2 regions of the Apibacter sp. wkB309 genome follow, and region 2 is predicted to be linked to the other one. Evidence: riboswitches for the same ligand, from Rfam matches in the RefSeq annotation. Region 2 holds a riboswitch; the other holds the start of a gene.
What was found. Region 2 has a riboswitch for S-adenosylmethionine ahead of C4S75_RS03825 (PLP-dependent aspartate aminotransferase family protein). Riboswitches for the same ligand answer to the same signal wherever they lie in the genome.
Positions count from the first base shown of each region.

Region 1: linked by a shared signal. The riboswitch ahead of C4S75_RS03420 (TonB-dependent siderophore receptor) and the one ahead of C4S75_RS03825 (PLP-dependent aspartate aminotransferase family protein) in region 2 are both predicted to bind S-adenosylmethionine.

Region 1 covers NZ_PSZL01000003.1:49,141-56,693, reverse strand. Annotated here, with positions in the region: gene C4S75_RS03430 (C10 family peptidase) at 1-292, shown strand, start outside; gene C4S75_RS03425 (APC family permease) at 360-1,625, opposite strand; gene C4S75_RS03420 (TonB-dependent siderophore receptor) at 1,653-4,097, opposite strand; SAM riboswitch class I at 4,204-4,302, opposite strand; gene C4S75_RS03415 (MFS transporter) at 4,379-5,527, opposite strand; gene C4S75_RS03410 (ATP-dependent Clp protease ATP-binding subunit) at 5,641-7,553, opposite strand, start outside.
Region 2 covers NZ_PSZL01000004.1:12,315-19,867, reverse strand. Annotated here, with positions in the region: gene C4S75_RS03840 (alpha/beta hydrolase) at 162-791, shown strand; gene bshA (N-acetyl-alpha-D-glucosaminyl L-malate synthase BshA) at 793-1,917, shown strand; gene C4S75_RS03830 (homoserine dehydrogenase) at 1,948-3,129, opposite strand; gene C4S75_RS03825 (PLP-dependent aspartate aminotransferase family protein) at 3,158-4,294, opposite strand; SAM riboswitch class I at 4,457-4,554, opposite strand; gene C4S75_RS03820 (MerR family transcriptional regulator) at 4,874-5,182, opposite strand; gene C4S75_RS03815 (SDR family NAD(P)-dependent oxidoreductase) at 5,304-6,071, shown strand; gene leuS (leucine--tRNA ligase) at 6,140-7,553, opposite strand, start outside.

The sequences.
Region 1 (7,553 bases), on a different contig from region 2:
TGACAATAAATGCTATGATTTAATCGTAAATCAAATGTTCAATGATAAAATTACTGATAGCAATAACTTAATCTTATATCCTAATCCCGCTTATGAAACTCTTAATATAAAAGGAATTCCTTCAAATATTCAGAAATTTATAACATTAACTATATTTGATAATAGTGGAAAACTAGTTAAAAATATACGTGTATTAATTGAAGACAAAATTTCTATAAATGTCTCTGATCTACAGCCCAATCTTTATATTATAAAAATTTTAGGAAAGAATTACAAATTCATAAAAAAATAAACGTAAGAATTACGTTAAAAAACCGAAAGATAAATCTTTCGGTTTTTTATACATTAAATTAACATTATTAATCAACTTTTTTTTTATCAAAAAAATAAAGAGTCATACCGGCTCCTATGATCCCTAATCCAATAATACTCTCCCGAGGATGGTTGACAAAAGTAAAATACAAAATATAAAAGCTGAAAAGTAAAAAGATACCGGGCATCAGTAAAAAAATATTACCTTTGAAAAGTACCCGATCTTTTTTCTTAATAAATAAAGAAGTACTCACAGCAGCCGTTGAAAGAAGCTGAAGTACAAATGCTGTGTAAATAAAAATTTCTTCAAATTTACCACTCAATATTATTAGTATACTGATAAGGGTATGAGCAACTACTGCCCAAATAGGTATTCGGTTTTTATTTTCTTTACCTAAATAACTCCAAAGATGATTTTCTTTTGCTGTTGCCTGGGTTACTCTCGATCCAACCCACAAATAGCCACTAATTGTTGAAACTAATTGCAATGCAATCAAATAACTTATCCATTTTACGCCTCGAACTCCTAAAATATTAGTAAATGCGATATTGGCAATGTCTTCTTTTCCTTCCATTTGTTCGATCGAAGCATGTTTTAAAAAAACAAAATTTACCAACACATAACTTACTGTTACAAAAACAGTTCCTATTATCAACGCTTTGGGAAGATTAACTTTAGGCTTTTCAATTTCTTCAACAATATAAGAGGCAGAATTCCAACCGGTATAAGCGTAGGTTACAAATACCAAAGAACTGGCAAAAGCCGGAACAATGACTTCATGAGTCCAAGAGTTATCCCATAATAATGCATTGGTAGGAGACGGACTTATCGAAATTCCAATTACAATGAGTACTAAGATAAAAGCTACCTTAACAACGGCAAATATATTTTGAAAACGACTGCTTACCTTTAAGCTGAAACATTGAAATACAGCAATAATAATGATAATGAGAATGGCAGTACTTCTTTCATTTTCAAAACCTAAATATTTAGCCATAGCTAATGCTGCTAAAGCAATTGGCCCGGAGAAGCCAACAATAAGCGATACCCAACTGGTGATGTATCCCATGATGGGATGATAAGTACGAGAAAGATAAATATAATCTCCTCCCGATTGCTTAAAACGAGCTCCTAATTCTGCATAGATAAAAGCACCTATTAAAGCCAGTATTCCCCCGATTGTCCATAAAAGAATAATAGTAAACGTATTGTGTAATTCCGGAACTTGATATCCTAAACTTGTAAACACTCCCGTTCCTACCATATTGGATATGACTATGGCAGTTGCTGTCTTCCAGCCTATTTTTTTCATATTTATATTAAATATATAAGTCTAATATTAGAAATTCATAGATAGCTTAGTAAACCAATTAGCTCCGGTTGTACCCATCTGTACCGGTGCATACTTGAAAACATTATAATAAGAATTTTCATAGATTTGCTTATCCGGAAAGACATCAAAAATATTATTTCCGCCCATCGTTAGTATTAAATCTTTTCGTATGGAATAACTGATACTAAAATCGGTTACTAATTTTGGATCGTGATGTTGTACCGAACCGTAGGGATAACCATCCCTCGTAACTTTACCGAAATAGGTATTTCTTACTAATAGATTCCATTTCGAAACCGAATAATTGAAGCCTAAAGTTGCCTTTGCTTTCGGACTTAGAGATTCAATAATATTGGTTTGATCGGGTCCGAAATATTCATTTCTGTCTCCTTCAAAAACTTTCGGAAAATGATAATCAACAATTTCTGTTTCTGTATAGTTTCCTGATAAACTTATATCCAGATTTCCCCTTCCTAAACCAACTTTATACGTGGCCACTATATCAATACCTTTCGTTTCCGTATCTACAGCATTAGTAAAAAATCGTGCTCCTTCCACTCCATAAGATTCTACTTTTGCATTAACAAATTCACTCGTGAGTACAATACGATCTTTAACTTTGATATAGTAAGCATCAGCCGTTACATAGATTTTTTTAGAAGGTTTAAATGTTAAACCGGCACTTGCATTAATTGATTTTTCTTCTTTAAGTTTATCAATACCTAATGCTTTTGCCAAAGGACTGTCATTTCTGAATATACCTTTAGAAACAACTCCTGATCCCGACGATGAGATACTGGAAAAAGAATTATTAAAATATTGCTGTTGAAGAGACGGGGCTCTGAATCCATTACTGAAAGCTCCCCTTACAGCAAATCCGTTTACATATTCATAACGCACCGCCAACTTTCCTATCCAAGAATTACCAAAATCGGAATAATGCTCATATCTTCCTGCCAAATCACCGGTAAATTTTCCTTTTTTAAATGCTACATCCGCATAACCGGATGCATTATTTCTGTCCTCTTTTAACGCATTTTCAGGAGAAAATCCTATAAAACCTTGTGCTCCCCCCTCTCCCAGTATATCTGTGGGAAGGGTAGATGCTGTTGCCGGATTACCAAATTTATCGTAACGCATCCATGATCCCTCTTCTCCTGCCTTTATTCTATATTGTTCGTATTTAAATTCTCCTCCGAAGGCAATGGAAAGAAGTGTATTTATTTTTTTAGAAATATCCAGATTGATAGTATTTTGCATAAACTCATGTCCCCCGGCTTTAAATTCCGTTGGTGAATGTATGCCCAATGAAGCGTTGTTTGTATGCGTTGCCTTATAATTAAAGAGGTTTTCTCCAAAAGTATTACTTATATCTACCATCCAATTATTATGCATATATCTTATTCCCGTAGAGTTAGAAATATCATAAATAGTGGATTTTAATAAAGGTTGAAATCCTATCGGATAAAGCTCTTTAACTACATTAGTTTTTTCACTGGGAAGTCTTCGGAATTCAGCTCCTTCTCCTTGTCTTAAACTTGCTCCACCGAATGAGTAGAAATCATACTTTTCGGATAATGGATAAATGGAATTTATAAAAAATTGTTGATTTTTAATTTGAGCATCTCCGGCCCTGAAACGGAAATCTTTTTGGGTTAACCCCATTTCTGCCATAATTTTTTCATCGTTTATTCTGGCCTGATTGGGATCCGGTGCAAAATCATAGGCAAAGTTATCGCCAAACTTGTCCAGATTATTATCATAAGAACGATTGGTTTTATTTCTTTGGCTGACTACAAAAGAAAGATTGATACTTCCTCCTTTATCTCCTAATTTAGCCCCGTAATTTCCACTAAAATTGTAAGTTTCCCCGTCATTTCTATTGGTTAATCCATAGGTGATGGATGCCGAGCCGCCCTCATTCTTTTTTAAAATAATATTAATTACACCGGCAATGGCATCCGAGCCGTATTGAGCTGCCGCACCATCTCTTAAAACCTCTATTTTTTCTATTGCTGAAACGGGTATGGCACTTAAATCTGTACCCACAGATCCATTACCTACCGTATTTTGATAGTTGACTAATGAGGTAGTATGCCGTCTTTTTCCATTCACTAATACCAGAACCTGATCGGGCCCCATACCTCTCAAGGTAGCAGGATCAATATGTTCCGTTCCATCGGAAGAAGATTGGCGAACAGAATTGAATGAAGGTACTAAATAATTTAATAAGTCGTTAACGGTTAATTGAGGAGATGCCTTTTCTATTTTCCTGACATCTATTACGTCTATGGCAACGGGAGAATTTACTTTGGTTCGTTCTGAACTTCTGCCACCGACCACAACAATCTCTTCAAGATCAAGGGAATCTACGGCTCGTTTTTCTTGAGCATCTACATAATTGGTAAATTCTAAAATTAAACTTACCATTAACAAAGAAACTTTTTTCATTATTTTTCTTACAGTTACTAAATTATATTTATTAAAACTGTATCAAGAAAAACCGGAAAGGAAAAAAGAAATTATTCACAACTCAACACACTCACAATTCGCGAATCACTCATCTTTCCCCTCAGGGCTGGAATTAGCACCAAGCCTAAGCAGGCCGGTTGCCAAGGTTTCACAGGGCCAGTCCCTCCACCTTTCTTGATAAGTGATGTAAATATACCATAATTTTCATAATAAAATAATTTTATATTATATTATTTTACCTCTAAGATAAAGAAATAAATTTACTTTATCTTAAAAAATCTTACCAAGAAAATTATTCCTATTCCAAACAAGGAAATGAAAGTAAAAGATATTTGTAATGAAAATTTTTCAGCTAAAAAACCAATGCAAGGAGGACCTAGAAAAAAACCGATAAAACCAATGCTGGTTATAACTGTAAGCGCTTGTTCTGGCGAAGCAGTTTTTGAATTTCCCGCTAAGGTATATACTAAGGGTACCACTGCAGATATACCCAATCCAACTATAATGAACGAAAGAAGTGTGGTTAGTAATGTTGGAAATAGAACAGCACAGATCATACCTGTAAAAATTAAAGATCCGCTGATGATCAACGTAATTTTTGAACCGAATTTCCGAACTATAAAATCAGAAATGAATCGTCCGCAAGCCATGGCTGCCATATAGGCAGTCAAACCATATCCGATATATTTTTTATCGGCTTTCACTATATTCCTCATATATTCATTGGACCAATCGGTCATCGTTCCTTCAGAAACCATAGCAAAAAAAGCTAAAAATCCTAAGACAATAAGATTTTTATCAACTCTGATAAATTTTGATTTTTTCGGTAATTCCATCGGTTCTTCTATGGCTTCATCCGGCAATAAGTATCTGAATAACCAAAGGGAAACCAGGATTCCTACGGAAGAATATAAAATAAAATGCTCTGAGGGTGGAATATTTTTAGCAATCATTACTGCTCCTAACCAAGAAGCAAAAAAACCTCCAATGCTCCAAGTACCGTGCATGGAGCCTATTATTTGGCCTTTATAGGATTTTGACACATTAACAGCTTGTGTATTTATAGCTATATTGGTTAAATTACCTATGGCCCCGTAGGCTATTAAATTGAGTTTCAATTGCCATAATTCACCGCAAAATCCAATCCCAATTAAAAATATAAAGTAAAGAATGATAAATGTAAGGGTTGATTTTTTGCTTCCCAGCTTTTTTATAAGATTACCCGCAAAAGGTAACGTAATAAGTGTTCCGATTGATAAAAATAGTAAAACCAATCCCCAATTGGAATCGGAAACATTCATCGATAATTTAATTGTTGGAATCCGTGAAGCCCAAGTCGCGGAACTGCCTCCAAAGAAAAAAAATAAAAGGGTTACAGCCATTCTGGGCAAATGCTTTTTGTTTATCATTAGTAATTCTCTCGGATTTTTATTGGATTATTCATTTATCATTAACTCCGCGTATTTATAACATAAAAAAGCCTGCTTGATTCAATCAAACAGGCTCTTCATTATTTATCTTTTTAATCTTTTGTCGGAGATTCTTTTTCAACCTCCCGTATTTTAATTTCCGTACTGTCTTTTTCTTTATTTAATCCAATATAGAGATGGTCTCCGTCATGTATCGATGAATTGATAATTTCTTCAGCGATCACATCTTCCACATATTTCTGGATCGCTCGTTTAAGCTGACGTGCACCGAAATTTTTGTCCCATCCTTTTTCAATGATGAATTCTTTTGCTTCCGGAGATAATTCTACTTCATATCCTATTTTAGCAATTCTATCGTACACATTTTTCAATTCTAAATCTATAATTTTGGATATATCTTCCTTTTCCAAATTATTAAAGATGATAACATCATCGATCCTATTTAGGAATTCAGGAGCAAATGTTCTCTTTAAAGCGTTTTCTAGAGTAGATTTTGCTCTTATATCGGATGATGATTTTTTGGCAGAAGTTCCAAATCCAACACCGTCACCGAATTCTTTAAGTTCACGAGTTCCGATATTGGAAGTTAAAATGATTATTGTATTTCTAAAATCTATTTTTCTTCCCAAACTATCCGTAACATGTCCGTCATCTAAAATTTGCAAAAGAATATTAAATACATCCGGATGCGCTTTTTCTATTTCATCTAAGAGGATTACAGCATAAGGTTTTCTTCTTACGGATTCAGTCAATTGCCCCCCTTCTTCATATCCTACATATCCCGGAGGAGCTCCTACTAATCTAGATACGGCAAATTTTTCCATATACTCACTCATATCTATTCTAATGAGAGCATCATCTGAATCAAATAATTCTCTGGCAATAACTTTTGCTAATTGAGTTTTTCCAACACCGGTTGCTCCTAAAAATATAAATGTTCCTATAGGCCTGTTAGGATCTTTTAATCCGGCACGATTTCTCTGAATGGCTTTTACAACTTTGTTGACTGCTTCGTCCTGACCGATAATTTTTCCTTTCATCAGATCTTTCATTTGAGCAAGTTTTTTAAGCTCTCCTTCTGCTACTCTTTGTACAGGTACACCGCTCATCATTGAAACTACCTCTGCAACATTATCTTCGGTAACAATCTCCCGATGTTCTCTTGAAGATTTTTCCCATTCTCTTTGTGCATTCGCTAATTTTGTTTCAATCTCTTTTTCAGTATCTCTTAATTTTGCAGCTTCTTCATACTTTTGGCTTTTAATTACCCTAGTCTTTTCAGCTCTGATTTTTTCTAATTCTTTCTCATAATTAACTATTTCCTTTGGAACTTTGATATTTTTGATATGGACTCTTGATCCCGCTTCATCGAGCGCATCAATCGCTTTATCCGGCAAATATCGGTCGGTAATGTATCTTGTAGTAAGATTTACACAAGCTTTAATTGCCTCCTCGGTATAAGTTACATTATGATGTTCTTCGTATTTATCTTTAATTTGATTTAATATGATAATGGTTTCTTCCGGAGAAGTTTGTTCAACCATTACTTTTTGAAATCTTCTTTCTAAAGCGCCGTCTTTTTCAATATATTGCCTATATTCATCCAAAGTAGTCGCTCCGATGCATTGTATCTCTCCTCTTGCTAATGCGGGTTTGAACATATTGGAAGCATCTAAAGAACCTGTGGCTCCTCCGGCTCCTACTATGGTATGGATTTCATCAATAAAGAGAATAATATCCGAGTTTTTTTCAAGCTCATTCATAATGGCTTTCATTCTTTCTTCAAATTGTCCTCTATATTTAGTACCTGCAACCAGTCCGGCTACATCTAAGGTAACTACACGTTTATTGTATAAAACACGAGAAACCTTTTTTTGAACAATTCGTAAAGCGAGACCTTCTGCAATGGCTGATTTACCAACTCCGGGCTCTCCTATTAACAAAGGATTATTCTTTTTTCTCCTGCTTAATATCTGAGATACTCTTTCAATTTCTTTTTCCCTTC
Region 2 (7,553 bases):
AATCTAATTTTCAAATTAACAATTGATCTAAAAAAACATTTTTAAGATACTCACCGAGAAGCATAAGTGTCATAAGAAACGTGTAGATAACGTTAGATCGCTTGATCCTCTAAAATGTATTATACAAAAAAGAGTATCTTTGTTTTACTAAATTTCTAAATATGGTCCATTATTTATTAAGAGAACCTAAGTCAGCTACCGAGACGCCTTCATTAATACTTTTACTGCATGGGTATGGAAGTAATGAGCAAGATTTGTTCAGTTTTGCAGAAGAATTACCCGATGATGCCTACGTGATTAGTTTACGAGCTATACGAGAAATTAGCATGGGGGGATATGCCTGGTACGATTTAGATTTTACCTCAGGAGCCAAAATGATTAATTCCGACCAGGCAATTGAATCGCAAAAAATTATTATGAAATTTTTGGATCAAATCCAAACTAAATATCCTTTTGATACTAATTCCATAACCTTGTTAGGTTTTAGTCAAGGAGCTATCCTTTCTTTTTCATTAGCATTACACCATCCTAAAAGGTTTAAAAAAATAGCCTGTTTAAGTGGATATCCGGATCCGGAATTATTGAAAGACGTAAACATGGGAGATGATTTTTCACAATTGGAATTTTTCTTTTCACATGGAAAAGAAGATCCTATTATTCCCATTCAATGGTCTCGTCAATTCAAATCAATATGTGAAGAATTAGATTTAGATTATGAATATCATGAATACAATGAAGGTCATGGCATAAATTCTGAAAACTATTATGATCTTTTAAATTTTTTGCAATAAGATGAAAATTGGAATTGTTTGTTATCCTACGTTCGGTGGGAGCGGGATAGTTGCCACCCAATTAGGAATGGAGATGGCCGCATTAGATAATGAAGCTCATTTTATAAGCTATAGTATTCCGGCAAAGCTGGATGTCACTTTGCCTAATGTATATTTTCATCAAGTTTGCGTTAAACAATATCCTTTATTTGAATATCAACCCTTTTCCTTAGCATTGTCTACAATCATTGTAAATGTTGCAGAAACTTACGGATTAGATTTGCTGCATGTACATTATGCAATACCTCATGCCTATGCAGCCTATTTTGCCAAGCAAATTTTAAAAGAGAAGGGTGTTGAATTACCGGTAATCACTACCTTACACGGTACAGATATTACTTTGGTAGGAAGTCATCCCATTTATAAATCCGGTGTCGAATTTTCGATCAATAAATCCGATTATATCACCTCTGTTTCCCAAAGTTTAAAACAAGATACTTTTGAGGCATTTACTATTAAAAAAGACATTGAAGTAATTCCGAATTTTATTGATAATTCTGTTAAAATATCAAGCCCGTGTATCCGAAAGAATTTTGCTTCTGAAGATGAAAAATTACTTATCCATGTATCTAACTTGAGAAAAATTAAACGCATTGATGATGTAATGTCGATTTTCAATCTGGTACAAAAAGAAGTTAAATCGAAACTTTTGATTGTTGGAGAAGGACCGGAGACAGAAACTATTGAGCATTTAACTAAAGTGTATCATTTGGAGGATAAAATAAAAACGTTGGGAAAAATGGTAGATGTATCTTCAATTTTAAGCATTGCAGATCTATTTTTATTACCTTCAGAACAAGAAAGTTTCGGATTGGCAGCCTTAGAAGCAATGGCTTGTGGCATACCTGTTATTTCAAGTAATGCCGGGGGAATTACAGAAGTTAATAAAGACGGATTTTCAGGATTTGTATCACCCGTTGGTGACGTTTCTTCCATGGCAAAGAATGCCATTAGGCTGCTGAAAGATGAAAAAATGCTTTCACTTTTCAAAAAACAAGCGAAAGATCAAGCGTTACTTTTTGATAATTCTAAAATAATTCCTATATATAAAAAATTATATGACCGAGCTTTGGGCAATCATTGCTAAATAGTTGAGCTTATATACTTATCAACCCAATCAGCTGAAAAAAATAACATTTATATTCGGATCTTTAATCCATGTAGAATGCGCTAATTTATGTAAACAGATAAAACCTATAAAATAATTACCTGAATGGCTGCTGTATTGTTCTTCTATGGATTCAAAATCATCAAAACCGGAAAATTGATCGTGATATCTCACATAAACCTTATAAATTTTAGTATCGACTAATTGTAATTGTTTATTTAGATGAATATATTTCTTGTTTTCATATCTGTAATCATACGTTAAAGCTGAAATATCAGAAAGCACGGCAGATCCGGTGGGTTTATCTCCCGCACCTTTACCGATCATCAGTTGCTTTTCTGAAAAAGCACTTTCTAAAACCACTCCATTATATTCATAATTTACATGAGCTAACGTATTTTCTTTTTCTATAAAAGTAGGAGCACAAAAACCCGTAATTTCATTATTATTTTTATTGCATCTTGCTATTAACTTGATTGTTAAATTTCTTTGACGAGCAAATTCCAAGTCGAAATCACTAATTCTTGATATTCCGAAATTAAATATAGATTCCGGTTTTGTAATAAGTCCAAAAGCATGAAAAAGAATAATACACAATTTATATTTAGGATCAATTCCCTCAACATCTAAGGTAGGATCTGATTCTGCGAATCCTTTGTCTTGAGCTTCTTTTAAAACCACAGGATAAGAAAGTTTTTCATGGATCATTTTGGTTAAAATGAAATTGGTAGAACCATTAAAAATTCCCGAAACCGATGTTAACAAATCATTGTCATAATATTCTTCTAAATTTCTGATGATGGGAATACTTGCACAAACAGAGGCTTCATAGAGTAGGGGAACTTGGTATTCTTTTTCCAACTTTAGAAGTTCAGGTAAATGTTCAGCAATCATCTTTTTATTTGCCGAAACTACAGCTTTTCCGTTCTTCATGGCCTCTGAAACAATATCAAAAGCAGCATCAGCATCATCAATTAATTCAACAATAACTTCAATTTCAGGGTCTGATAATAACTCGTATTTATCGGTAGTAAAATACTTTTTATCGATTGATCTCGGTTTATCGGGATGTTTAATACATATTTTTTTAATATTTGCATCTACACTTTCGGCTTCTTCTAACACTTTATACAATCCCGTTCCCACACATCCAAATCCAAAAATTCCTAATTTAAGTTTATTTCTTATCATTTAATTATTCAATTTATAAAATTAACCGTTAATCTAAAGCTTGTTTGATATCATTAATCAGGTCATCTACATTTTCAATTCCTACCGATAAACGAATTAAAGAATCTTGAATTCCTGTTTCTTTACGAACTTCAAGAGGGGTTGATTTATGGGTCATGGTGGCAGGATGGCTACCCAAACTCCTAACATCGCCTAAATTTTCAGCTAAAAGAAAAATTTTGGTACGAGTTAAAAAATCTTTTGCCGCTTCTAAAGTATCGTCTTTTAAACTAAAAGATACCATTCCGCCAAACCCTTTTTGTTGTTTGGCCGCAATATGATGATTGGGATGATTTTTTAATCCGGGATAATATACTTTATCTATTTTGGGATGTGTAGTTAAAAATTCAGCAATTTTTTGAGCATTTTGTGAATGTTTTTCCATACGCAGAGATAGAGTTTGAATTCCGCGTAAGGTTAACCAACTATCAAAAGGCGAGAGTACCCCACCTGAGGTATTTTGTAAATATTTTAATTCTTCGGCTATTTTAGGATCTTTCACAACTACAAAGCCGGATAAAACGTCTCCATGTCCTGAAAGATATTTAGTTCCACTGTGTACAACAATATCAGCTCCTAAACGTATCGGTTGTTGTAAAGCTGGAGATAAAAATGTATTATCTACAATTAATAATGCTCCCACTTGCTTAGAAATTTTAGCGATTTCTTCAATGTCGGATATTTTTAATGTTGGATTTGTAGGGGTTTCCAGCCAAATGAAGCGAGTTTTATTTGAAACTGCTTGTAAGACATTTTGAATATCAGTAGTATCAATAAATTTAGAGGTTACACCAAATTTATTATAAACTGTAGTAACTATTCGATAAGTACCTCCGTAAACATCATTTACAGCAATAATTTCATCCCCTTGTTTTAATAACTTTAAAACACAATCCGTTGCTGCCAATCCCGATGAAAAAGCAAATCCGGCAATACCACCCTCTAATTCAGCAATGGCTTGTTCTACAACTTTACGAGTAGGATTAGCCGTTCTTGTATAAGCAAATCCTTTATTCACATCCGGTTCTTCCTGAACATAAGAAGAGGTTTGGTAAATAGGAGTAGAGATAGCTCCGGTAAGTACATCTGGAGTAGAAATATGTACTAATTTTGTTTCTAATTTCATGACTAGGTTGTTTTTTCTAATTAATAAATGCTTTAAAATTCATTAATCATCATAAAACAACTTATACAAGATTCCCATTTATTTAAATGCTAAATTATGAATTAGCTTCTTTATGTAGGTCGAAAGAAGCTCTATTATTTGTATTTTTATGTAAGCTGTTTCGACTTATCTTTCCTTTACGGTTGGATGCAGCACCTACTCATATAAGAGGGTTGCTAAGGTATCATAGGGCCAATTCCCTCCACCTTTCTTGATAAGTAATTTTATTAATGATCGCTAAATATATTACAAAGATACGTTTTATTTTTTAATTTCCAATAAAAAACCATTTTATTATAATATTTATAAATGTAATGTATCTTTAGTAATCATTATAATATAAGATTTAAAGTATGCTAAACAGAAATGAATTTACTAACAGAAGCGTTTAAATAACCGTCGAAATTAATTTCAAGTTGAAATAATACAATTTTTTGTGATGGTAAATAATTTACTGTAAAGCATGATTTATAGTAAGATCAATTATAATATTTTGCAATATAAATGATCTTTTAACAACCCATTTATTATATACTGATTTTATTTGTTGGAAAGCTTTTTTAATACATTTTCAATCATTTGCATTCGGCTGTCTAATTTTTGTGACGCAGCATCTAATGTAAACCCTTCTTCCAATAATTCTTTTATTAGAATCATTTTTTTAATATTTTCATAATTGTATCTTCTGTTTTTTCCTTCCTGTTCTGTAAGACTTTTGATAATTCCTTTATCTTCCCAATACCTAATTTGTCGGGTAGGAATTCCCGTTATTTGAGAAACTTCGCCAATGCCCACAATTAATTGCTCTAAAAATTTAAAATCGAAAGATAAATGATTGGTTTCGTTCATTTTGTAAATTATTTACATTATTTGAAGTAAATATACAAAATAAAAGTTAAATTTGTAATTGTAAATAATTTGCATAAAATGTAAATATTTAACAATAAAATATAATTAAAATTTAAACACTATGTTCATAGACAAAAATGTTATTATAACCGGCGCTACAGAAGGAATAGGCTTGGGAATTGCTCGTGCTTTCGCCAAACAAAGAGCAAATCTTGTTCTAATTGCCAGAGATCCTCAAAAATTAAACAACATTAAAGAAGAATTTTCGTCGTATCACGTAACCGTTTCTCTGATTTCTGCGGATTTAACGGAAATTGAAAAATTACCTTCAGTTGGTAAACTAATTTTAGAAAAAGTAAAGACAGTTGATGTGTTAATCAATAATGCAGGAATCGGTCGTTTTAATCCTTTTGAAGAAACATCTGAAGATTTATTAGATAAACATATTAATCTTAATATGAAAGCACCTTATATACTGACTCAAAATTTGTATCAATCTTTGAAAAAATCTAAAGGAAATATAATTAATATTTCATCTTATTTTTCACACAGAATGTTACCGGGAAGAGAATCTACTGCTTACTCCATGACTAAGGGCGGTATAGATTCATTTACTAAATCATTAGCTTTTGAGGCAGGAAAAGATGGAATTCGGGTTAATGCTATTGCTCCGGGAAGTATCGATACGCCGCTTCTTCGATATAATTTAGAACAACTTAGCGAAGAAGGGAAAACAAATTTTCATACAATGATTAAATCTATATATCCGATGGGAAGTATTGGAACGGTAGAAGATATTGGGGCGGCTGCTGTTTTCCTGGCTTCCGATCAAGCCCGATGGATTACTGGAACGATTCTATCAGTTGATGGTGGATTAACAACTAATTAGTTAATAAAAGATAGCATAAAGGAATATAAAAAAACCAATCCGTTTTGGGATTGGTTTTTCAATTCTATTTATAGTACAATATTGACAATTCGTTTAGGCACTACAATAATCTTTTTAGGTTGTTTGCCGTCAAGATAATTCGGTGTTTTTTCATGGGCCATTACTGCTTCTTCAATTTCTTTAGGAGTAGCGGAAATAGGCATTTCAATTTTAAAACGTACTTTTCCATTAAAACTAACCGGATATTCATGTATTTCGGAAACAAGATATTCAGCGTTGAATTCAGGGAATGCTTGAAATTCAATGCTGTTTTCATATCCCAATTTTTCCCATAGTTCTTCTGCAATATGTGGAGCATAAGGAGAGATTAAAATGCACAAAGATTCTAAAATTTCTCTTTTATAGCATTTTATTTTTACCAAATCATTGGTAGCAATCATAAAAGAACTTATGGATGTATTGAAAGAAAAGTTATCCAAATCCTCTTTAACTTTTTTTATTAACTGATGAATTATTTTTTGTTCTTCTTTAGTAGGTTTTTCATCCGATACAAAGAAAGTTTCTCCTTCACCGGAATGATACAGTTTCCAGAATTTTTTTAAGAATCCGTGAACTCCGCTAAGTCCTTGAGTATTCCAAGGTTTAGCCTGTTCAATAGGTCCTAAAAACATCTCATACATACGTAAGCTGTCGGCTCCGTATTCATCACAAACATCATCTGGATTAATAACATTGTAGTAAGATTTTGACATCTTTTCTACTTCTCTCCCGCATATAAATTTACCTTCTTCAAGAATAAACTCTGCATTTTTGAATTCATCTCTCCAATTTCTTAATTTTTCTAAATCAACTTCATCTGTAGTTCCTTTAAGAAGTTTTACATCAATATGCAGTGGAGTGGTATCTTGTGCTTCATGTAATAAATTGTAAGAGATGAAGTTATTAGTTCCGTTAATTCGGTATATATAAGCACTTTGACCTAAAATCATCCCTTGATTAATTAATTTTTGGAACGGTTCTTCTTGGGCACAGTATCCATAATCTTTTAAAAATTTATTCCAAAAACGTGAATACAATAAATGTCCCGTAGCATGTTCACTTCCTCCAATATATAAATCTACATTTTCCCAATAATTTATTTTTTTAGTATCCGCAAAGCAAGAATGGTTAGTTGGATCTGTGTATCTGAGAAAATACCAGGAACTTCCGGCCCAACCGGGCATTGTATTCAAATCTAAAGGAAAAATCGTGGTATGATTAATACGGTCGTTACTAACAACTTGTTCATTTTCAGTATCCCAAGCCCATTGTGCAGCACGTCCCAACGGAGGGTCTCCGTCTTCAGTGGGCAAATATTTTTCAACCTCCGGAAGAAGTAAAGGTAGTGCAGATTCCGGTAAAGCATAGGGAATATCATTTTTATAATATATAGGAATAGGTTCCCCCCAATATCGTTGACGAGAAAAAACGGCATCTCGTAAT